DNA from 3 places in the Paenibacillus paludis genome. Region 2 is predicted to be linked to each of the others. Evidence: riboswitches for the same ligand, from Rfam matches in the RefSeq annotation. Region 2 holds a riboswitch; each other region holds the start of a gene.

Region 1 (3,151 bases), on a different contig from region 2:
GTTGCCCTGCAGCACTTCGGCAATGATTTGTTCATCGTTTTCCTGTGCCTTCATCCAGTGCCTCCAATTGATTTATTTGTATATAAGACGCACCAGCGCCACAATATTTCTCACTTTTAATAAAAAAAGAAAGATTATGTTCAGATCATACTACACATTGCAGGGGGAAGAGAGAATGAAACAAGACGAAGCAATCCGTCTGGTAGGCTTGGCCGTAAAGGGTGATCCGGCAGTCAGGGCGGTATTTCTGAAAGGTGCACATGCCAGAGGACAGCAGGATGTTTACTCGGATGTTGATTTGTATTGTTTGGTCCACAGCGAGGGCTTGACGGACTTTTTAGCGCGCAGAATATCCCATATGGAGACCTATAAACCGCTGATATTCTGGTCGGAAGCTAACTTCGTAGGCCCGCAAATTGTTGGCGTGTTTGAAGACGGACTGCATTTCGATCTTTATACGGTGACTGAGGAGAGTCTGAAACAAACCGAGCAAATCCTTGTCCTGCATGATCCCGAGGGATGTCTTGCCAACTACAAGGCAGAGAGCTTCCCCATGTCGGATGCGGAGATTACGAGGATCCTTTCCGGTTTCACTTTCAGCCTTCTGGAATTTGAAACCGCGTATCTTCGCGGCGATTTGCTCTGGGCACATCGGCTCGGCAGTCATCTGGCAGCAGATCTAATGGCGGTTCTGCGGCATGTAGTAGATCCTTCTACAGCGCAGCTCGGCATTAAGAGACTGCATCGCAAACTCAGTCCACAGCAACTGGATGAGTTAACAGGAGCGTTAAATGGTCTTGGACCGGATGCATTACCTTCAGGTGTCCAGAAGCTGGTGGACCTCGCTGCAGCGTTAATTGCAGAATTGACCGAAAGGCTGTCAGAGAACTGGAATCAGCGTTTTTTCGATTTTATGGTCAAACGGATCTACGCACTATCGTAACAAAACAGATACAGCGAACAATATTTGAATGTGAGAAAAAAGGAGGATAATGACTGCTATTGTCGAATTATAAATTTAGATAGATAATAAATACCAAAATATGTTTGTGATTCGGAAGCGCCAGCTGATGAACAAAGGCAACTCCGCCGAAAGGCGGAAGACGCAAAGCCACCGGTCTAAACCGCTCACGAAAGCGGCATGACAGCGGGGACGCTCATGTAGTTTGGTTTTTTGTTGTCTAAATACAACAAAAGGAGAATAAAAAAACATGTTTTTGAAGATTCGCCACAAAATAAGGCCAGGTTTAGCGTTTATTCTGGCTGCGGCCTTGGCTGCAGGACCCCTGATTGCTACTCCGGTCCACGCAGCTGCGAATTACACTTTTACAGATGTCAAAACTGCATATAACATGCCGCTTGACTACAACTACAAGTTCACGGGTGACACGATCGCTTCACTGGAGAAGGATAGCAAAGGGGCTTATCAGCTGTACTTACATAACTGGAAGAAGAAGACGACGGAGAAAGTCACTTCTACTAACACGTTCAAAACGAACCTGCAGCTCCTGGGAGACAGTGTTTATTATTATGAGTCTACAATTGAAGTGACTAAACGAATTAATATCTACCCGAAGAAGCTGGTACAGTACAATTTGAAAACAAAAAAAACAAGCGAGCTTCCGCTGGAAGTGAAAACTCCGGAATTACTGGGTGTGGGTGACAAATATTATGCACACAGCAGTGGCTCAGATTTTTACTTCACTAACAAAACGACGCTGGAAACTCAGACCATCAATGATCTCGGTTTTGATCAGGTCCACCAGTTTGTAGATGACAAGTTCATCTATAGCAAATGGGACACCGGCACGTTGTATCTGTATGATCTGCCAAGTTCAAAAACAATTGAGCTTTACAAGCTGAAAGAAAATGAATCCTTCAACCTCGTAGCTTCGAATGGTAAAGATATTGTCTGGATGATTGACTCCAAAGAAGTGGATGCTGCCGGCAAGACCAAAAATTATTTCATTTATATGACGATGGACCGCAGTAAAGCCGGAGCTCCGGTTAAAGTATTGCTTAAACGTGAATGGGTAAATGGCGACCGGAATGATCTATTAATCGTGGGTGACAATTATGCGGTGTTCTCGGAAATGATGAACAATAAACTGGTAGCCCGCGGAGTGAACCTCCGAAACGGGGAACTCTTTTTGCTTGGGGAACGAAACCGCAGTGCGGACAATCTTGTGTATTTCAATAAAGACACACTGATCTCACGCGACGCAAATGACTATATTGTGCTTCGTACAATAGTCAGAACGCCATAAATGAATTTTCAGAAACTATCAAAAAAACAGTGCAATTTGACGATAGTAGTAAAGCGGTAAATTTTGGGTATGAACCTATTTCCAATGAATCCCGCAACCGCAAATTGAAAAAAAACAACTAGAGGAGTGTCGTTAAAAAATGATCGCAGAAACTAAAATGTACCCGGAATTCAACACCATCTTCATCAGCTTGCATGGATTTGCCGAATTGGCTGAAACGGTAAAAGAAGTGGAAATATTCGAGGCGTCCATGCCGACTTTGCCGATCCACGAGATGTCTCTGATTATTGACTGCAACGATATGGCGCCCTTCAAGCCGGAGATACTACCGGTTCTGGAACGCTGCTATGTGCTGTATAACGGTTTTAAACATGCGGTTCTGGTGAATCCGAAGAAAGTAGTAGCCAAATCTCAATTACAGAGAGTAGCTCCAAGCGCCGGATTTAAAGGACATTTTGTGGATACGGTGGAAGAGGCTTGGGCAATCGTTAAATCCTAAATCGTATATCCTAAATCTAAAGCAGAGGGTGGTCAACCATGGCTAATGTCAAAATAGTAAGCACCGAAGTGTACCATCCTGCCTATAAGATCAGCAATGAGGAATTGGCTCTGCAGGCCGGATCTTCAGCGGACAAGCTTATCGGCATTTGGGAGTTCTTTGGCCGTAAGGATCGTTATTACGCGGCGGACTATGAAGAGAGCACGCTTTATATGGCTATTGAAGCATCCAAAAAGCTATTGAAGAGCTGTGGGCTCAGCGGAAGCGATTTGGATATGATCGTATTCTCCTCAGGAACACATGATTTCAGCGCTCCGACAGATGCTGCATTTGTGCATCAGGCGCTGGAGGGTAAAGATTCCTGCATTATCTATGACAGCAATGC
Region 2 (3,151 bases):
TGAAGCGCTTATGGAATTTCAGACCGGCAAGTCTAACTGGATAGACGGAAAATGTTATGACAGTACCGGCGGTTCGGTGAAATATAGGTATGAATGGGATGCTGTCCGGGTATCTTTTTAAATATAGGGCTTTGTGTATCTTATCTCTGCCGGAGCCAATCAGGTGTTCAGGAAGGAGCGTATGCATAGGAAATGGGCAGTCTTCTTATTGCGTGGCTTTGCATGTTATGTTTATTTCTTACGTTTAAGGATAAGGTAAGCCGGAGAATTCTATATCCCGTGGCGCTGGTAGTTATTTTCGGCACATTGGGTTATTGGAAGGTTTTAATGTAATCTATAGCGGGTACTTTACAGGTCTTGCCGACTCCCATGGCGAGGCCTGTTTTTATTCTTCAACGCACCAAAGGCTATAGGCTTGCTTGAGGGCCGGATTTGTTTTTGTACTGTTCCTCATAGCTGTGGTAGCCGGAGATATCGAGTCCCAGGTATTTGCGCATATGGATAGCGGCCTGTGCAGCGATGACGTCATCCAGCAGCAGCATCCGTTCATGATATCCCCGGCATATAAATTTGGCCTCGATGCCGACCTGGAGCCGCTGCTGTTCATAGACCTTAACTCCGCGTTTCCTCATTTCGGCGCGCACATCCCTCAGATCGGCAGTAGCCGCATTCGCAGCAGTACGGAGAACATCCATGTATGGGGCGGGGGTCCGCAGTTGTGTCGACATAATGGCTGAATCCCGTTCAAAGGCTGATAAAATCAGCGGAAGCAATATATAGGATTTGACCAGTGTATTATCGTTACTCTCCGCTCTATGCATAAATTCAATCACCTCTAATAAGAACGTATATTCGTATTTTAACCGATTATTCAAAAATTAATCAATGGAATTTCTAAACAACTGAAACAATGTGACATAATTCACAAAATAATTATAAGAATTATTTTATATTAAAATTGAAATAATAAATATTGAAAAATAAAGCTCATTGATAAGGAGAATTGTGATGAATTATGAGGGAAGTCTCCGCCGCGGGTTGTTGTTCGGGTTGTTTCTAAGTGTTCCACTATGGATGTCCATGATCGGCTGGGTTCAGCTGTTATAAAATATACAAATTCTAAGTCCGGCTGTTGCCCGCTGACTTGTGTAAAATTGACAATGACTAAAAACTGCTGCCAAGAGCTGGCGACAGTTTTTTTGCCGTTTCGACATAAGTTGAAAAGTGGTTCGAATATACTAATTTTTAATATTGAAAATTTGTTTTATATGATCGGTAAATACAACGAAACCCTTATGTGATGCGGGATTGAGGACTTTTTAAGAGAATCTATCAAAAAAAATAAGGAATAGATTGACAAACGGAGGGGTGAAGAGATAGACTGATTCTAGTCCGAAAGTAACAAAAGTCATAGACTACATAGAATACAACTGTTACCAACTTCTCATGTATAATCGCAAACCGTTCGAAAGAGCGGGACGCAAAGTCAGGAATCTACAGCACTCTAAAGGTGCCATGATCGTCCGGCCGCCATGAAGCTAACCCTTCTTGGCGGTCTTTTTGTTGTTACGGGCTAATCTGTGCATTCATAGAATAGTTACATAGGAGGTGCATATCGTTGTTGAAGAAAAAATCATTAGCCTTGATTCTGACGGGGATTTTAACCATCGGCAATATGCTTCATCCGGGGATCAATGCAGAGGCGGCGGCAAGTATGCCGTACACCCCAACACCGGTGCTGGGAGTCGCCGGGAATTTCAATGCCTTTATCTTTGGAGATTTCTCGCAAAGCAATGACCAGATTCACGGACGGCTTGCTGCTGCAGGGAATATTACTCTTCAGGGATATGGAGTATCCAAGGATGCTGTGGGCGGAGATGTGCTTATCGCCGGCAAAGACATCGACTTTTCAAATGGAACAGTTTATGGCACCTCTGTGTATGGAGGCAGCATGAAAAGTTCAGGAGCTGATCTTAAAGGAGGTACGCGGCAGGACCATCCGATCGATTTTCAAGCTGAGGAGCAATTTTTGATTCAGCGTTCGAGTGAACTCGCTGCTCTGAAACAAACGCAGCCCTTTGTCAGAGATGGAGGGGAAATGACGATTAACGCTCCGGATTCCTTTAATGTCATTCATTTGACTGCTGCGGATTTGGCGGTTACCAACGGTCTCCAGTTCAACATTGCAGGAAATGCCACGGTAATTATCAATGTAAGCGGGAATAAGGTCGTCATTCCGGATTTTCAAATGTGGAACGGCAAACCTCACAATGTGCTGTTCAACTTCTACGAAGCTTCTTCTGTAGCAAATGGCAACACAACCATTGAAGGCACCATGTTAGCGCCTCATGCCTTTGTGGCATTCAGCCGAGCTGAGCTGCATGGTACCCTTATTGCAAAAGGATTCAGCGGTTATATTCAGATGCATCATCATACCTTTGAGGGAACGGTGCCGCCAGTCGGGCCGACACCAACACCGACACCAACACCAACACCGACGCCGATACCGACGGCGACACCGACACCAACGCCGATACCGACGGCGACGCCAACACCGACGCCGATACCGACACCAACACCAACACCAACGCCGATACCGACGCCAACACCGACGCCGATACCGACACCAACACCGACACCAACACCAACACCAACACCAACACCAACACCGACGGCGACGCCAACACCGACGGCGACGGCGACGGCGACACCGACACCAACGCCGATACCGACGGCGACGCCAACACCGACGCCGATACCGACACCAACACCAACACCAACGCCGATACCGACGCCAACACCGACGCCGATACCGACACCAACACCGACACCAACACCAACACCAACACCAACACCAACACCGACGGCGACGCCAACACCGACGGCGACGGCGACGGCGACACCGACACCAACGCCGATACCGACGGCGACGCCAACACCGACGCCGATACCGACACCAACACCAACACCAACGCCGATACCGACGCCAACACCGACGCCGATACCGACACCAACACCGACACCAACACCAACACCAACACCAACACCAACACCGACGGCGACGCCAACACCGACGGCGACGGCGACGGCGACACCGACACCAACGCCGATACCGACGGCGACGCCAACACCGACGCCGATACCGACACCA
Region 3 (3,151 bases), on a different contig from region 2:
TTGGTTGCATGCTCTCCGGCAAACAAAGACGGCGAAACCAGTTATTGAAATTGTATGCTAACATCGAGATCTGCAGTTTGACCTCATTGGCTTGGAAGTTCGTGCTGCTCATTTTAGAGCAGGCAAAGCCGTTCTTCGCTTCTTTAATAAAGTTCTCCATCCGCCCGCGGTTGCGGTACACCCGCCGGATATCCTCCGGCTCTAACTCCAGGTTTGTGACGATGTAGATGAAATGGAACAAGAGCTCATCTGCTGGCTTTTCCATGTGAATCACGACACGACGCTCCCGGCTCCAGCTTTTGGCTTGATAAAGGACCTCGGCCACAACCACTTGGCGTTGACCCAGGCAAGTCCCATCCAGCTTTTCGTTGGCGATGGCCTGTGCCAGCGCTTGAAGTCGGGCGTTGGCTTTCAGGCGAATGACGTAGTGTTTCTTCTGGGCTTCAATTAGCTCATACAATTCCGGGACGGAAAAACCACTATCCTCCCGAAGGTGTATGAAAGCGCCTGGCGCTAAGGCTTCATAGCGGTAAAACAGCGGCTTCATAAAAGATACCACATCACGAGACATATACATTACCGGGACGCAGCTGTACTTTCAGGCAATCGCCTGTCAATCCGTCAAAGCAAAACAATGGATGAAAGCCTTGTTAGACTCGGGACTGCAGGGTTTCCGTAATGATTTCGAGAGATTCGATGGTAGCCGTGTCCGATTTGGCATGAAAACGGGATAATGTGGGCTGAGAAGCAAGCCGTTCTTTTTCGAAGATGGAAGTGAACAGCGGCTCCGCATGCAAATCATCAGCATGGTCATCAGGATGATAACCGCTCACGTGTTGATAAAGCTTTTGGATGACCACATCGGCGTTGGGATGATCCCGGTGGACCACGTTGTCATGGACAACAAGCTGCTCTTTGATCGTTTGGCTCAAGCCCAGCTTGTGATCGAAAGACTTGTATAAAAGTAACCCGGCATCGGATGTGAGATCGCCGCCCTTAAAATTCACTTTCATCACGGGGTTGGAATTCATCTTGTATTCTTGTAAACTAGTCATGGAAGAGCCTCCTAAGGGAAATGTTGCGGTTTCGACGCCATTAACATTACCAAAGATCAGGCTCTTTTTCCATCTGTTTTTTCACCTATTGGGTGAGACTCTTCAAACGTCAAATCTCTTGATTCTACTGCCGTTTCCATGGAATATAGGTTAAGCTGTGAATAATTCAGGTTAATGGATATTGAATGCTACGTCGCCATGGCAAGGTTACTTAACGATGCGGTTTTTTACCCCTAGGATAGTTTGGAATCTCTATAGAACACATCGAAATCAATACTTATTGAAAGGAGTTTCACGGAGGTGAGCTGGCGGAGGGAAGCTCTACGTTATCTAGAGTGGCGTCTATTAAAATTTAACAATTTTGAATGATTTAATGTTCACAAAAAAAACAATATTAACTGATTCAATTATAGGTTATTATTGCCATGCAGAATACACATTGTAAGAATAGTTAAAGAAATCTTGATTCTCTTGAACTAACCATTAGAACTATAAAGGCAAACCTGTACGAAAGTCAGGGACGCAAAGCCACGGGCCTTATTCACAGGACAGTATCAGTTAGTCCTATGAATGGTAGCCGGGCCGCTTCTTTTAGTGGTTTTTTTGCGCCTATTTTTATACATATCAGAATTTTATTTTTTGAGCGGAGGGTCTTTATGACTAGAAGGATGAGTTTTGTAAGTAAATTATTATGTTTTATTATTTTGACTCAATTTGTGGCGCCTTTTTTTGGAATCTCAGAGATGAAGATATCTGCCCAGGGAGATTCGATCCAGATTCAATTTCAGCCCCCAAAAGCTCCTGTACGAGAGAAGGGACTCACGGATTCTGGGGATGTTTTTAGTTCGAAAAATAATTACTCTTATGGCTGGAACATTGACCATACCGATACTACAGTCTCAAGGAATACCTACGATAATTCCGGCTTAAATACTTTGACTCGTATTCATCCTGACGGGAAGTGGGAAATCGGGCTAGATAACGGTACCTATGAAGTTTCAGTAACGGTAGGTGATAGTGTTTACGGCAGTAACAATGCCCTCGCAGTTGAAGGCAAGGTGATTATGGAAGGATTATCGCTCGAAGCCGGTCAGCACAGAACAATCAAGAAAAAGGTTGCTGTAGAAGATGGGAGACTTACATTAAGTCAAATTAATGGGCCTGGAATTGAAACTGCTTTGAACCGTTTAGAAATTTCATTGGTGAACATATTTACACCCACGCTCGTACCGCCTCAAATCAGTCTTCCCTTCGAACCCAATAAAGTTGAAGGAAACAAGGTTCTTCTGTCCGGAAGCATAACTAATGTACATAACGCTCCTCCATTTATACATATAAACGGGCTGCAAGGGGAAATTTCCAAACATATCAGAGAACAAGCTGAAGCCATTGAACAAGATATACAAAAGTACACTCAGAGTGCAGTCCCAACAGGATCTGCTGATGTTATGGCTATCCAGGAATCTATCCGTTCAATAGGCAAGAAGCCCGCAATTGTGACTACAGGACAGCTGAATTTAGAATCAAGTGTTACCTTTGGGAGCGAGGAACAGCCTGTTATTTTAATAGCAGACGGTATTAACTCTAACCAAAATCTAAATATAACCGTGTATGGATCTTTAATTCTCCGAGGCGGGTTAAATGCCAATGCACAGTTGAATATCAATGTTATTAATCCTAAGAAGGAGTCAAACCTTGGAAACCTATGGGTAAAAGGTACTGTTCATTTAAACAATAATTCAAATGTACATGTGGATAATGAGCTGCTGGCAGGTTCTTTGACCTACAACAATGGATCACTGGGTCTTGAAGCAAAACGGATACTAGTTGAAGGCAACATGAATATTAACACTTATGTAACTATGAATATAGATGAGGAAATGTCTGTAGGGGAGATTGTTTCTAATAATTCAAAAGCTGAACTAAATGTAACCAGAGGAGACCTTTTCGTTCGGGACAATGTCAGTGTAAATAATCATTTGAGCATTAATACAGGAGGGGTATTCGCAGTAGGCGGCAATGTTATATCCAATCAAAGACCCATTATACATACAGGGAACGAAATAGAAGGACGTACGCTATTAAAATATGTTCTT

Evidence for each region. A riboswitch is a leader RNA that binds a small molecule or an ion and turns the genes downstream of it on or off. The one in region 2 is predicted to bind cyclic di-GMP.
Region 1: another riboswitch for cyclic di-GMP. It lies ahead of ACAN56_RS08060 (hypothetical protein); the one in region 2 lies ahead of ACAN56_RS09910 (collagen-binding domain-containing protein).
Region 3: another riboswitch for cyclic di-GMP. It lies ahead of ACAN56_RS02830 (fibronectin type III domain-containing protein); the one in region 2 lies ahead of ACAN56_RS09910 (collagen-binding domain-containing protein).

Annotation. Positions count from the first base shown of each region.
Region 1 is NZ_JBGJZP010000003.1:323,819-326,969, forward strand. It holds gene ACAN56_RS08050 (RNA polymerase sigma factor) at 1-54, opposite strand, end outside; gene ACAN56_RS08055 (nucleotidyltransferase domain-containing protein) at 176-943, shown strand; cyclic di-GMP riboswitch class I at 1,070-1,161, shown strand; gene ACAN56_RS08060 (hypothetical protein) at 1,212-2,267, shown strand; gene ACAN56_RS08065 (hypothetical protein) at 2,407-2,766, shown strand; gene ACAN56_RS08070 (ketoacyl-ACP synthase III) at 2,805-3,151, shown strand, end outside.
Region 2 is NZ_JBGJZP010000004.1:245,280-248,430, forward strand. It holds gene ACAN56_RS09900 (ASCH domain-containing protein) at 1-3, shown strand, start outside; gene ACAN56_RS09905 (YhjD family protein) at 408-821, opposite strand; cyclic di-GMP riboswitch class I at 1,446-1,535, shown strand; gene ACAN56_RS09910 (collagen-binding domain-containing protein) at 1,619-3,151, shown strand, end outside.
Region 3 is NZ_JBGJZP010000001.1:647,342-650,492, reverse strand. It holds gene ACAN56_RS02840 (IS1380 family transposase) at 1-571, opposite strand, end outside; gene ACAN56_RS02835 (transposase) at 651-1,055, opposite strand; cyclic di-GMP riboswitch class I at 1,542-1,645, shown strand; gene ACAN56_RS02830 (fibronectin type III domain-containing protein) at 1,712-3,151, shown strand, end outside.